DNA from 3 places in the Cytobacillus sp. BC1816 genome. Region 2 is predicted to be linked to each of the others. Evidence: predicted binding sites of a transcription regulator. Region 2 holds the regulator's gene; each other region holds the start of a gene.
The links. The regulator Rex, encoded in region 2, represses fermentation and respiration genes when NADH is low (regulators of the CRP and FNR family bind a similar motif). The targets are predictions, from matches to a motif close to TTGTGAAATATTTCACAA.

Region 1 (5,076 bases), 340 kb from region 2:
AACAATTTCACTTAATGAATGCTCTTCAAATTGACACTCTTTCCCATTGAGCAAAAAGATATTCTTTGGTTTCCACTTTTTCAGAAATAACGCTAATACACCCATTGCTAATAAGGAAGGAATAATATCAGCAAGCTCCGGGCCTATAAATATCGTAATGATTGCCTGTGTAACGGTATAAACCCCAGCTGTGATCAGGATAGCCGGGAATATTTCCTTAATTCCTTTAAACCCGTCAATGAGCCATATTAATAAAAAGGGAATGGTAAAGTTAATAATCGGCAGTGTCAGAGCTGTCATGATTGAGACATCCATGGAAGTAACCCCTGGAATTCCAAACGTATCGACAATGCCGACCGGTATTCCAATCGCACCAAAGGCACCTGAAGCACCGTTTGCTATGAGACAGAGCATCGCTGCCTGCAATGGCTTGAAGCCCAGTGACGCTAACAGTACGGCACAAATAGCAATCGGTACACCAAACCCGGCTGCCCCTTCGAGAAAGGCATTAAAACAAAATCCGATCAGCAGAAATTGAATGCGCTGGTCCTGGGAAATCCCTGCGATGCTTCCGCGCAAAATATCAAACTTGCCTGATGCCACCGAAATTTTATATAGCCACACAGCCATGACAATAATCCAGCCAATTGGCCAAATCCCTGATGCAGCACCTTGAATAACACTTCCAGCCGCTTCTCCGAATGGCAATTCAAAGATGATAAGGGCGATGAAAAAAGTGACAGCTAAGTTTATTAGCGCCGCATGAATACCCTTCATTTTTAATACCGTCAAGCAAATCAGAAATAACAGAATCGGTATGGCTGCCACCAGGGAGGAAATAGCCAGGTTATGAAAAGGATTGAACGTTTCCACTAACATATGATCTGCCCCTTTGAAACTAAGATGTCAACTCGTCATAATGCTGAAATTTGGATGTCTTTTAAGGTTTGAACAGATTTAGCAAGCTTCCTTTTTTCATCCTCGTTCAATGACAGTTCAACAATATTCTTCACACCGTTTCTTGTGATTAGAGACGGAATCCCAACAAAGACATCACGATGGCCATATTCTCCTTCTAACAACGCTCCAACCGGCAATACCACATTCTCATTTCGCAAGATGGCTTTTGTTATTCTGACTAGCCCCATCGCAATTCCATAGTAGGTTGCACCCTTTGCGTTAATAATTTCATATGCAGCATCCCGGACCTGGACAGCAATTTCTTCTTTTCTTTCCTCTGTAAATCTCTCGGCTACAGGGGTTCCAGCAATATTGGCGAAGCTCCATACCGGGAATTGAGAGTCGCCATGTTCACCGATAATATACCCATGAACACTAACGGCTGCTGTATCAAATTCTTTGCCCAATAAATATCGGAATCTGGCAGAATCAAGAATAGTTCCGGACCCAATAACTCTTTCTTTAGGCAGGCCGGAGAATTTCCAGGTTACATAAGATAAGATATCGACTGGATTTGCTGCAACTAAGAAAATCCCATTAAATCCAGAGTCCATAATGCTCTCTACAATGGATTTGAAGATTTTAACGTTTTTATTCACGAGATCCAGCCGTGTTTCTCCCGGTTTTTGTGCTGCGCCTGCACAGATCACCACTAGAGCGGCATCCTTACAATCCTTATAAGAACCATATCTAATCGTCATAGCGGTTGGTGCATAGGCAATGCCGTGGTTTAAATCCATAACATCTCCTTTTGCTTTCTCCTCATTTACATCAATAATGATTAACTCATCACATAGGCCCTGATTTAATAAGGCATACGCATAGCTGGATCCAACAGCGCCATTTCCTACTAAAACAATTTTGTTTCCTAATGTTAAATTCATAATGAGTTCCCCCAATAAGTATTTGTGAAATTATTCACATGATTTCCTAAAAAAAATCCTATTCATTCCATCTAATTTAGGCGATTGCATTCATGTGAATTAATTCACATATTCATTTAAAAAAATACCGATATAATTATTTGTGAAATTATTCACATTTAAAATATATCAGTGCTTTTGTGTTTGCGCAAGTCTTTCCTCAAAAGTTTTTTTAAAATAAAGGAGTGCCAACTCCAGGTAAGCTGCAGTATAGCGGGGGCTGGCGCGACTCCAAAATGCCAAACAGGCTGTTGCCTCCTCTAGATTGAGGACTGGTAAATACGGCTCTTCCTGCTGAGAAACGGGGTTGTGCCGGATTCACGGATATAGCCTTCTGCCTGGCCACAGCCGGCAACGAAGCAAGCTTTAGCCTGCCTATTGGAAAATCCAGGAGAAACAATTCCTCGATACGAAAATACCGGGGAAAAGCATGCCCATCTTTGCCTAAAATGAAGCGTTTGATGATAAACTCGTACCCGGAGCATATCCGTGAAGGGGAAAAAGTTCAGAATGGCTTTATGCTTCCTGTGTTCGAACCCGAGCACTGGAATCGGACTCTTTCTCCCGGTTTTCCGCCTCTTCTGTCCGAAGTTTCGCCAGGTTCGGTTTTTTTCCTTTTAAAATGAATCATTCTTCAGCACATCAGCAAGCCGGTGCAGTTCATCTGTCTGCTGAATGCGATAAATGCGCCCCTCCTTCTGTAAATAGCCTTTATCGCAAAACTGCACAAGAACATGCAGTAAATGGCGATAGGACACCCCCAGAAAATCACAGACGGACACATGTTTTTCCTTATAGACCTCCCCATCAGCGGTTTGCAGGATAAAGTCCGCCAGTCGGTTTTCAAGCGGAAAGGAAAGGCTCTGGGAGTACTTTTCAGCCATTTTCGTTGCTTTCATACTTAAAAACTTGGTGAGCTCACGGAGAAAGGTCGTATCTTCAAGGAGCCTTTTGCGGCATTGATGCAAAGGAATCGCAAAACAGATTGTCTTCGTGGAGGCTTGAATCCCCTTTGTATAGTACACTTCATGCAGTAACTCCATTTCCCCGATATAATCATGGGCATTGATGAAATTGATCAAGGAAACCTTGCCGTTTTGATATGTAACGTAAATTTTGGCTTTTCCCTCGATGACATAATACAAATAATCCGGCCTCATGCCTTCACGAATAATCCATTCATCCCGCTTATATTCTCGTACTTCCATAAACTCCTCAATCGGAAAAGAAAATAAATGCGAAATGGAGTGCTGCTCAAGGTAATGCTGCCTTTTTTCTTGTTTATAAATTTCCATTTTCCACCCCAAAATATGAGATATCTCATATTATTGTACGAATCTTCCTGATATCATGCAAATATCGGAGGGATATTTAATGAATACACAGAGCTGGATGGGCAGACAGTTTTTCAGTTTCTTTATGACCTGGGGTGTTTTTCTGCCCTATTGGACAGGGTGGCTGATCCATATAAAAGAAATGACCGTTTCACAGGCGAGTTTGATCATGAGTCTGGGTTTGGCTGTACGGGGCCTTTCCACACTCTTTGCCTTTCCCTATTTATCAGGAAAACTCAGCAGTAAAACCCTGCTTAACGGGATGGGAATCGGCACACTGATTGCCATTCTCTGCTATATACCAGCCAATTCTTTTACGAGTCTGCTGGTAGTAACGCTGTTTTTACATTTCTTTTACCCTGCTCTGATGCCAGCATTGGATAGTGCTGCAGGCATTCTTGTACAGAGTAAGCAATTAAGAGATTACGGAAAGAGCCGCTCCTGGGGGTCAATTGGATTCGTTGTATCCGGCATGATCCTGACTTTCTTCACAGGGGCATTTGGGGATGATGCCATATTCTGGGCTCTGCTGCTCGGCATGATCGTATTCCTGTGCCTCGGCTTTATGAATACGCCGGACGTTTTATCGGAAAAACCAAAAAGTGTCCAGACAAAAGGCGCCATAAAGAAATTATTCAGCATCCAGCACTTCGGCCTGGTACTCGTCATAGTCATTTTACTGCAGGCAGCACATGCTTCTTATTACAACTATGGCTATATTTATTTGCAGGAAATTCAGGCTCCCAAATATTTAATCGGCCTGATCATTAACATTGCCGTGATTGCAGAAATCCTATTCTTTTTCATTGCCGACCGGACTTTCCGCAAATTTTCAATCGGCTCGTTACTGGCATTGGCAGCATTGGGCTCTACCGCACGCTGGATACTCGTTTTTGCCTTTCCGCATGTGATTATGTTTACGATTGCCCAAACACTGCATGCCTTTTCATTTGCGATGGCACATTACGCTTTTATGAAATACTTAATCAAATACGTTCCCCATGAACAGGTCCCGATTACACAAGGGGTATACTCTGCACTCGCTCTTAGCTGGAGTACAGCCCTCTTCACCATTTTTGGCGGGTATTTATATGAAATGGAACCAAGATACGCGTTTATCGGGATGGTGGTTTGCACGGTACCAGCATTGGCCCTGGCGGTTATTTACAGGAAACTTGTGCATGAGAAAGAAAATAGTGCAGGGAGTTTGGCAGGTTAGCGGAGCATGCCCTTTTCGGGAATGCTCTTTTTTCGTGTTATCCAAGTAAAAAAACAGCAAGCTCCTAAGAAGCTTGCCGGCTATTTTGCCTCGAACATATATTTCCGGTATGGCTTTCGTATCGATAATATGATACCCATGAATATCATATTGGACAGCAATGAGCTTCCCCCATATGACAATAAGGGCAGTGAAATCCCCTTGACTGGCATGACCCCGATCGTCATTCCGATGTTTTGGAAGATTTGCAGGGCATACATCGCCATCGCGCCGGAGCAAAGATATAAACCAAAGGGCGATTCCGCGTGATCGCCTATTACAGCCATCCGGTACAATAGGACGAAGAATAAACTGAGAACAGCAGCAGCAGCTATAAACCCGCCTTCTTCCGCAATGGTGGCAAAGATGAAATCTGTATGCTTTTCAGGAATATAGACGGTTCCGCTGCCAAATCCATTTCCCTTTAATTCCCCGCTTCCGACTGCCAGCATGGCTTTATTCGTCTGATACGCGTGATCTGCATACTCATTTGGTGAAAGCCAGCCCAGTATCCGCTCCTGCTGGTGGGGCTTTAATAATGGAATCAGCTGATCATAGAAAACCGATGGATACTGAAAGTAGACATACAATAGGATGGCTG
Region 2 (5,076 bases):
ATCATTTATTTCAGAATTTTATGTTGATAATGTGGATAAAAACAGTTTAAGTTGTGGATAATGTGGAAAAGTCTGTGGAGAGTATATATAACTGTGTTTTTCTTGTGATTATCTCTGTGGATAATAAAAAAGACTGGCAGTGACTATTCTACCAGTCTAAAAGTTATGAATTTTCCTTTATTAGTCATCAGCTAAAAGTGTCCATTCTTCCATCAATTCTTCCAGCTTTGCTTTTGCTTCATCAGTTTCATTAGTGATGCCCATCACTTTTTCATGGTCTTGATAAATATTCGGATCACAGAGAAGCTGATCATTCATATCGATTACTTTCTCCAATGCTTCTATTTGCTCTTCAATTTCTTCCATTCTTCTTTTACGCTGGCGTTCGAGCTTTTTGGCTTCTTTATCCTGCTGATAATTATTTTTCTCCTGCTTAACAGGCTGTGATGCGGTGGATTTGTCTTGCTCATTAAGTGCAAGGAGTTCCTCTTGTTCCTGCTTTTTTTCCACATAATAATCATAATCGCCGAGATACTCTGTTGCCCCAATGCCGGAAAGTTCAACTACCTTTGTTGTGATTCTGTTGATAAAATATCTGTCATGAGATACAAAGAGAATCGTTCCAGGATAATCGATCAATGCATTTTCAAGAATTTCTTTGCTATCCAGGTCCAAATGGTTTGTAGGCTCGTCGAGGATTAAGAAATTGGATTTCTGCATCATAAGCTTCGCAAGTGCAAGACGTGCCTTTTCACCGCCACTCAGTGTTGAAACAGTTTTAAGAACATCGTCACCAGAGAAAAGAAAGTTCCCAAGTATCGTCCGGATTTCCTTTTCCGGTTTTAGCGGGTATTCATCCCATAATTCGTTTAGGACTCTTTTGTTGCTGGTGAGTTCCGCCTGTTCCTGGTCATAGTAGCCAATTGTCACATTGGAACCGTACTGAATCTCCCCGGAAAAAGAAGAGATTTTTTTGATGATGGTTTTGAGCAAAGTGGATTTGCCAATTCCATTTGGCCCTACAAGTGCTATGCTGTCGCCTCTTGCCAGTCGCAGTGAAATATTCTCGCTGACTATCTCTTCATAGCCTATAGCAAGAGAATGAATATTTAAAACCTCATTGCCCGATTGCCGTTCAATGTTAAAGCCAAAAGAAGCTGATTTCTCGTCTCCCAGCGGCCTGTCCATCACGTCCATTCTGGCCAGCTGCTTTCTGCGGCTTTGTGCCCTTTTGGTTGTGGAAGCACGTGCAAGGTTTCTCTGGATAAAATCCTGCAGTTTAGCGATCTCTTCCTGCTGTTTCTCGAATTGCTTCATTTCTCTTTCGAAGTTAGCCGCTTTTTGATCCAGATATGAACTGTAGTTTCCCGGATACTTTCTTATTTGGTTGCGGGAAATCTCGTAAACCTGAGAAACGACCTTATCAAGGAAATATCGGTCATGGGATACGATTAGAATGGCGCCATTGTATCCCTGCAGGTATTGTTCAAGCCATGATAATGTTTCAATATCCAGGTGGTTGGTAGGCTCGTCCAGTATTAAGATATCAGGCTTTGTCAGCAGAAGTTTACCAAGGGCCATTCTAGTACGCTGGCCGCCGCTCAATGATGAAATTTTAGTGTCATAGCCCAATGAACTGAAGTTGAGTCCATGGAGAATGGAACGGATATCTGCCTCATATTGATAGCCGCCATTTTCTTTGAAATCAACCTGAAGCTTGTCGTATTCTTTTAAGATGCGTTCATAGGCATCAGAATTATTTAGGACATCAGGGTCCGCCATTTGTCCTTCAAGGCTGCGAAGCTGTTTTTCCTGCTGCTGCAGATGACTAAAAACAGTCAGCATTTCATCCCAAATGGATAACTCTGATTCCAGTCCGGTATTTTGTGCAAGATAGCCAATTGTTACTTCCTTTGGCTTTATAATCTCACCGGAGTCATATGTCATTTGTCCGGCAATGATTTTTAAAAGGGTGGATTTTCCTGCACCATTGCGCCCTACTAGAGCAATCCTGTCCCTGGTTTGTACTTCAAGCTTTATATTGGTTAAAATGGGATCAGCGCCAAAATTTTTTGCCAGCTGATTGACTTGTAATAGTATCATGTTCTTTCACCTCGGGTATAGAGTAAGTGTAACTCATTCATATATGTTCGGCAATAAAGGAGACAGGACTATAAGCCCTTCTGAAGGGCATTAAATCAAGACAAAAGGCAAATAAATATGTGAAGAACAATACAAAGCACATACAAAGTAACAGAAAAATAGTGTATGATTTTGAAGAGAGGTGTTTTGAATGGCGGATTTTACTCATTTTAATCAAGAGGGCAGGGCAAAAATGGTGGATGTCAGCGATAAACCTGAGACGGCAAGGACAGCCATTGCTCAATCAAGTATTACTCTTAATCAGGAGATATATGAGAAAATAACATCCAACTCCATGAAAAAAGGGGATGTACTCGCTGTTGCACAGACTGCAGGCATTATGGCGAGCAAGAAAACATGGGACATTATTCCGATGTGCCATCCGCTGCCGCTTAAGGGCGTGGACATTTCATTTTCATGGAAGGCGGAAGAGGAAGAGTATGTCCTGATCATTACTGCTTCTGTAAAAACGAAGGGAAATACGGGTGTGGAAATGGAAGCGTTAACAGCCGCTTCTGTCTGTGCGTTGACCGTATATGACATGTGCAAGGCTGTCGATAAAGGAATGGTGATTGGGCCAACCTTTTTAATAGAGAAAACAGGCGGGAAAAACGGAGATTTTAAAAGAAATTAATTCATCATAAGAAATGGGGATGGACGAATGGCCAATGAACCAATTAAGATACCGCAGGCAACAGCTAAACGGCTGCCTTTATACTACCGCTTTCTAAAAAACCTTCACTCATCAGGCAAACAAAGAGTCTCTTCAGCAGAATTGAGTGAGGCGGTAAAGGTAGATTCTGCTACAATCCGCCGCGACTTTTCGTACTTTGGTGCGTTAGGGAAAAAAGGATATGGATATAATGTGAATTACCTGCTGAGCTTCTTTCGGAAGACTCTTGACCAGGATGAACTGACTAAAGTAGCTTTGGTCGGGGTAGGGAATTTAGGAACAGCCTTTCTTAACTATAATTTTCTTAAAAATAATAATACCAAAATAGAAGTAGCCTTTGATGTTGATGAGAGTAAGGTTGGCACGAGTATCGGTGATGTGCCGGTTCATCATATGGATGACCTTGAAGAAGTTATTATAAATAATAATATTCAGGTGGCGATTTTAACAGTGCCGGCACCGCCTGCCCAGGCTATTACCGATCGGATGGTGAATGCGAAAATAAAAGGAATCCTTAATTTTACACCTGCGAGGCTTACTGTGCCAGCCTCGATTCGGATTCACCATATCGATCTGGCAGTAGAATTGCAGTCACTGGTTTATTTTCTGAAAAACTATCCCGAACAACTGTAAAAAATGAGCCTTTTGCGGGCTCATTTTTTCACTTTATTTTTCATTTTAAAATGCATGCCAACCATCCGCAGACCGGTGCCTAAATCGAATGTGGCAATTATGATCAGAAAATAAGTAAAGAATCCCCAGGTTTCTTCACGCTGAATATTCTGTATGGCTATAAAAGTGAAAAGGCATCCGAGAAGGATGTAAATAAAGCCTGAAAACAAAGGTGTGCTTCTCATCAAAATCCCCCAATAAGTTTAAAACTCTGCACAGCATTTCACTATGCTAGAAAAAGCTGATAAAGCTCTGCATTTTTTCCATTTCTTCTAACCATTTTTGCATATTATCCTGATTCAGCTGGATAACCGCAACAAAGGTGTTCATCGCCACATGGGCAAAAATCGGGACAATAATCCGCTTCGTCTTGACATATAAGAAAGCAAATGTGAACCCCATTGCCGAGTACAGCAGTACATGTTCAGGCTCAAAATGGGCAAGTGCAAAGATGACTGAGCTGATCAGGGCCGATAGGAAGAAGTTGAAGCGCTTATGGAGTGAACCGAAAATAATTTTTCTAAAGACAATCTCCTCAAGTATTGGCCCGATAACCGAGCTGATTAAAATTACGATTGGCGATGCTTCAATAATCCGGATAATCTGCTGTGTATTCTCAGACCCCATTTCAATGCCAATCATATTTTCAATGCTGGCAGCAGTAGCTTGAGCGATCAGGGCCAAAAATATACCCCCAATTGCCCAGCCCGCTGAGTTTGCTGCGGAAGATGCATCCCTATCCAGGCCTCTTTTCATCTCTTTTCTTAATAATAGAAGCGTAATGATCAGTGTAACCGTAAAACTGATGACAAGCCAGTAGGCTACAGCCATGATCTGCATGTTTTCGGGATTCTGTCCGAGGGCATCTGCAATAAATAACACAAGCGGAACGCCAAACAAACTGGACAGCTGCATGGCAATATAAGCTATTAATATAAACCAATATTCCTTCTTCAAAATGTTATACTCCTTAATCTGAGTGTTGGAAAACAAGTCCTAAAGCCATTGTACTCTTAATAAGGAGCGGGTTTCAAATATCAGTATCAAAGCAGGAGAATACCATGGTTAAAGAGAAGAGTTCCAAAGCATACTTAAGAGGTTGTCTGTGTCGAAAAATAGCGTGTATGGGCGAATGAAATTTTTTCTAAAAAATTTAAGCTTCACCCTTGCAAATAGAAATGAGATTCATTAATATAATAATTGTGTTAGCACTCATACAGAGAGAGTGCTAATAAATAAAAATATTTACATATTATTTGAGGAGGTTGTTTCACTTGTTAAAGCCACTAGGTGATCGAATCATTATCGAGCTTGTTGAAACTGAAGAAAAAACTGCAAGCGGCATCGTACTGCCGGACACTGCTAAAGAGAAGCCTCAAGAAGGTAAAGTTGTAGCTGTGGGAACTGGCCGCGTTCTTGAAAATGGTGAGCGTGTTGCCCTTGAAGTTGCTGACGGCGACCGTATCATCTTCTCAAAATATGCCGGTACTGAAGTAAAGTACGAAGGCAAAGAATATTTAATTTTACGCGAAAATGACATTCTTGCTGTAATTGGCTAATCGCCGATCAGACGAAGATTATTAAAAGAT
Region 3 (5,076 bases), 1.1 Mb from region 2:
AAATGACTGGGAGAACCTTAATATAAAAGTAAGCATTCCTGCTGATAAACTGCCTGAAAACGGATCAGTGATTTTGCATTTATATGAAAAAAGCCTTGAAGACGGACATATTATTAATTCCTTTCCTGTTATCCTGGAAAGGAGGTAAAAAAGAAGCTGGCAGCCATCGAGGCTGCCAGCTTTTTTTTAGCGATTCTGCGAATATTGTTCAAGCTCCTGCTGCATCTCCCGCAGCTGTGCCTGTTCAGCCACCGTGGAATTGGCAAACGCGGAACTTAAAGCATTTTTCGCGCGGAAAACAGTTTCTTCGCCTGCAGAATTTTTAGCTATTTCCACATATTTTCTGGCTTCCTGAAATAATCTGTTTCCCATCGTTATATTCCTCCGAGGGATGATTCTTTCACATTAGCTAATTTTTGGGCTTCCGCCTCTGCATAGGTCATGTGGTACGGGATACGCTCATCATGCTTACTAACAGTATCAACACCCTGTTGTACGAAGCGTTTTGATTTATTACGTTTACCCATTCGAATCCCCTCCATGAAAGAGTTTAAAGCAGCATCGTGCTGCTCCATCCTTTAGTATGCTCTATAGGAATGATTTAAAAAGGGAATTTAATGGACTGGCTACTATTTAATTCTTTTTGTTTCATTTGCTTACAGTGCTTTAAGGTTTAATAATTCATTTAAATAGATTCCGATTCCATCTTCCTCGTTGGTTAAAGTGACTTCATTGGCAATATTTTTCACCTGGTCGATAGCATTGCCCATGGCAATCCCGTAGCCTGCAAATTCAAGCATTTCAAGATCATTGTCTTCATCACCGAAAGCTATGATCCGCTCAGGCGGTATTTGGAAGTAATTAGCTGCTTTTTGAAGGCCAACGGCTTTATTCAGCCCTGTTTTTACGATTTCAATGACATGCCATGGAGCCGCCCAGCGACGGTGGTCAATCACTTCGGCATGGACTTCAGAAAGGTGGGCTCTAATTGTTTTTACATGTTCTTCATCTGTATGGATCAGCATGCTTGTCGGATTATCATTGAGAAAATTGCGCAAATCTCCAGTAGTAATTTTGGGGTCGCCAAAACTGAAGATATCCAGAAGCTTTTCATCATGGTAATGAAGGTAAACATCATCTATAACTTCTGCTACAATATTATGAACTGTATAGCTATTAACGGCTTCGACAATTTCTTTTGCAACGTTCATTTGCAGAGGTGTGTGATAAACTCCCCAATTATGATCTTTAGGATGATGTATGTAAGCACCATTGAAATTGACAATTGGCGTAGTCAATCCCATTTCACGATAGTAAATTTCGCTGGAGCGAAATGGCCTTCCAGTGGCAATCATTACTTCATGTCCTTGTTCACGTGCCTTTTGAATAATCATTTTAGTTTTAGCTGAGATGGTTTTGTCATCTTTTAATAATGTTCCATCAAGGTCCAGTGCGATTAAATGTTTTTCTGCCATAAGATCTCCTTCTAAGCGCTCGGCACTTTTTTATAAGAATATAACTGCAGTTAGGGGACTGCAGCCAAATGCTTACCTTGAAGTATGCCCCGCTTTTCTTTTAAGTGTAAAGGTTTTGGAAAAAAAAAGTCTACATGTTAAACTGAAAATATAGAAAGAATTTACATCAAGACAAGAGCGTGCGTTTTTTACAAAATCATTCTATACATATATGTTATCAATATTATTATAATTTTGTAAAAAAATTCACTTTTGCCCAACAGGTTTAGGAGGAAGAACTGTGGTTGTTATTGAACATAAGCATATCAAAGAAATTCCTGTTCTTGAACTCGCCAGACAGGAAGTAAAAGGGGAACGCTTGCCTTTTATTATTTTCGTTCATGGCTTTACGAGTGCCAAAGAACATAATCTGCATTATGCCTATCTACTTGCTGAAAAAGGGTTCAGGGTGGTGCTTCCGGACACCTTACTGCATGGGGAAAGATCTGAAGGTTTATCAGGAAGCGAATTAAATTTCAAGCTATGGGATATTGTTCTGAATACCATTGCTGAATTGAACATAATCAGGGAAGTCTATGAGGATGCAGATCTGATCGACCAGGGAAGAATAGGAATTGTAGGCACCTCCATGGGGGGAATAGTCACTTTAGGCGCCTTGACCCAGTATGAGTGGATCAAGGCTGCAGTAAGTCTTATGGGTATGCCGTATTATGAAAAATTTGCTCAGCTTCAGCTGGATGAATTGAAAAAGAATAATATTAAAATGCCGCTTTCCAGTGAAGAACTAGCAGATCTGCTGGGGACTTTAAGGGAGCGGGATCTAAGCCTTCAGCCTGAAAAGCTTGGAGGAAGGCCGCTTATGTTCTGGCATGGCAAAAAAGACCCGGTTGTGCCTTATTCCTATACATACCAATTTTATGAGACCATCCAGCCCTTATATAGAGACTCACCTGAAAACCTAATGTTTATATCAGATGAACAGGCAGGGCATAAAGTAAGCAGGGAAGGGCTGCTGGAAACGGTTAAATGGTTCGAGGAACATCTATAACCAACATTTTTTCAATTCATTTAAATATTTGTTAAGATAGAGAAAGAGATAAAGTAAATAATGAAGGAGTGCTAAGTATGGACCAGGATTTAAAAGACAGCATCATGGGTGCACTTGAACTAGTTGTTGACCCGGAGCTGGGGATAGATATTGTTAACTTAGGCTTAGTATATGATGTGAAAATGGAAGAAGAAGGTAAAGCTGTAGTAGATATGACTCTTACTTCCATGGGGTGCCCTTTGGCAGGAACAATTGTTGATCAAGTAAAGTCAGCATTGGCAGATATTCCGGAAGTAAAGGATACTGAAGTGAACATTGTCTGGAACCCGCCTTGGTCTAAAGATAGAATGTCCCGCTATGCAAAAATCGCACTTGGTGTACAATAAGATTTAATCTTAAAACAGCAGGAGTATTTTCCTGCTGTTTTTTTTTGTGCCCTTGCCTTGATTTCGTTGGTCACAACTCTGTAAACTCTTTGAAAATGAGCATTTGTATGTGAGATAGTTCACTTATTTAACATGCCGATTATCCTATAATAACGATGGAAAGACAAAATATAGGTTTGCATTGTGTTGATAAAACATCCAGGATTGAGGCTGTTTAAGGAGGCATCTCAAATGGGATTTGATAGAGATTTTAATAAAGACCCTTTTATTGTGATTTGGGAATTAACAAGGGCATGCCAGCTCAAATGTCTGCATTGCCGTGCGGAAGCGCAATACAGGAGAAATCCGCGAGAGCTTTCTTTTGATGAAGGAAAGTATTTGATTGACCAAATTAAGGAAATGAACAACCCTATGCTTGTTTTTACTGGTGGAGATCCATTAATGAGGCAGGATGTATTCGAAATTGCCGAATATGCTGTAAAAAAAGGCTTGCGTGTTTCAATGACGCCGAGTGCGACACCCAATGTAACGAAAGAAGCTATTGAAAAAGCCAAAGAGGTCGGCTTAGCTCGATGGGCTTTCAGCCTTGATGGGCCAAATGCGGAAATCCATGATCATTTTAGAGGTACTGCCGGTTCCTTTGATTTAACGATCGAAAGGATTAAATATTTGCACGAGCTTGAAATTCCAGTCCAGATTAATACAGTTATTTCGCGTTATAATATCGATTATCTTGAGGAAATGGCTATGGTTGCAGAAGAACTCAAATGTGTTCTTTGGAGTGTGTTCTTCCTTGTTCCAACAGGGAGAGGGCAGGAAACAGATATGATTTCTCCGGTTGAACATGAGAGGGTATTTACTTGGCTGTATAACTTAAGCAAAAAAGTTACTTTCGATATCAAGACAACAGCTGCACAGCATTACCGCCGAGTGGTCATTCAGCAAAAAATGAGGGAAGCGAAGGCTCAGAATGAGGACATCCAATATCTCGATGCACTCACACAGCAAGGGCTAACGGGTTCTATAGATGGTTTAGGCAGGGCTCCTAAAGGAGTGAATGATGGAAATGGATTTGTTTTCATTTCACATATTGGGGATGTTTATCCCAGCGGGCTGCTTCCTGTAAAAGCAGGGAATGTAAGGGAACAGCCACTTGCTGAAATATACAGGGAATCGCCAATTTTTAAAGACCTAAGAAATCCTGATAAATATAAAGGGAAATGCGGACTATGCGAGTTCCGTTATGTATGCGGGGGATCCAGGTCACGGGCATTTGCCATGACAGGGGATTATATGGAAAGCGAGCCGTTTTGTGTTTATATTCCAAAGGCACTTAGAAAGAAAGCGCCAAAGTAAAAGAAAGAGGAGTGCAGTTCAGCTGCACTCCTACTCGATGCTGCAATATACAGCAGGGCAGTTTTCACAGCCTATTTCATTTTTTAAATATTGAAGGTTTTTGACTGTGATTTTTCCATTTAGAATGGTAATGATGCCGTCTTTCTTCAGTTCACCCAGTATCCGGTTGGTGCTTTCCCTGGAGGTTCCGCAGAAATTCCCAAGCTCTTGATTCGTAAGGGGCTGATCAATGAGTATGCCCTCCTTAACCTTTATTCCATAGCTGTTAGTCATTCTGATAAGGGTTGAATACAGGGCACCTTTTTTTCCATTTAGGACGAGATCTCTAAATTTGGTCTGTGTATTACGGAAGTGGTCGCTCATCCATTTCATAAATTCATAAGCCAATGTGCTATTTTTAAATATCTCCTTTTCCAGGACATCTTTTTTTATCACAGCCACTTCACCAGTTTCAAGAACTAAAGCATTCAATAAATATTTAGGGTTACTGGTAAATAGGGTCAGCTCGCCAATAATTTCATTTTCTCCGCATAACCTGAAGGTGAGTTCTCTGCCATCTGCTGTTATCTTGCTGATTTGTATCTTGCCTGAAAGTATAATATAAAGCTCATCAGCATCCATGCCTTCCTGAAAAATGAAAGCCCCTTTAGGGGTTTTCATACGCCGGTCTGCGAAATGAAGAAGCTCTTTAATCTCTATGGAATGTGTCGGTTTAATGGCTGTACGAGCCATGTTAATCCTCCTTCATAAAACAACTGTCTTTTTTCACAATAATATCATTTGTATGGTGAAAACATTGCCGGCTTTTGTG

Region 1: the regulator Rex is predicted to act here: its motif matches at 1,985-2,002, upstream of ACR42H_RS26520 (L-lactate dehydrogenase).
Region 3: the regulator Rex is predicted to act here: its motif matches at 3,017-3,034, upstream of ACR42H_RS07370 (TIGR04053 family radical SAM/SPASM domain-containing protein).

The regions. Positions count from the first base shown of each region.
Region 1 covers NZ_CP195611.1:5,283,667-5,288,742, forward strand. Annotated here, with positions in the region: gene ACR42H_RS26515 (L-lactate permease) at 1-879, opposite strand, end outside; gene ACR42H_RS26520 (L-lactate dehydrogenase) at 915-1,844, opposite strand; gene yeiL (transcriptional regulator YeiL) at 2,501-3,178, opposite strand; gene ACR42H_RS26530 (MFS transporter) at 3,258-4,436, shown strand; gene ACR42H_RS26535 (FtsW/RodA/SpoVE family cell cycle protein) at 4,517-5,076, opposite strand, start outside.
Region 2 covers NZ_CP195611.1:278,398-283,473, forward strand. Annotated here, with positions in the region: gene ACR42H_RS01565 (ABC-F family ATP-binding cassette domain-containing protein) at 181-2,103, opposite strand; gene moaC (cyclic pyranopterin monophosphate synthase MoaC) at 2,294-2,776, shown strand; gene ACR42H_RS01575 (redox-sensing transcriptional repressor Rex) at 2,804-3,448, shown strand; gene ACR42H_RS01580 (YdiK family protein) at 3,469-3,672, opposite strand; gene ACR42H_RS01585 (CPBP family intramembrane glutamic endopeptidase) at 3,719-4,444, opposite strand; gene groES (co-chaperone GroES) at 4,762-5,046, shown strand.
Region 3 covers NZ_CP195611.1:1,385,081-1,390,156, forward strand. Annotated here, with positions in the region: gene ACR42H_RS07340 (BsuPI-related putative proteinase inhibitor) at 1-148, shown strand, start outside; gene ACR42H_RS07345 (DUF3813 domain-containing protein) at 187-372, opposite strand; gene ACR42H_RS07350 (hypothetical protein) at 375-527, opposite strand; gene ACR42H_RS07355 (Cof-type HAD-IIB family hydrolase) at 657-1,475, opposite strand; gene ACR42H_RS07360 (alpha/beta fold hydrolase) at 1,756-2,523, shown strand; gene ACR42H_RS07365 (metal-sulfur cluster assembly factor) at 2,601-2,909, shown strand; gene ACR42H_RS07370 (TIGR04053 family radical SAM/SPASM domain-containing protein) at 3,141-4,265, shown strand; gene ACR42H_RS07375 (Crp/Fnr family transcriptional regulator) at 4,296-4,997, opposite strand.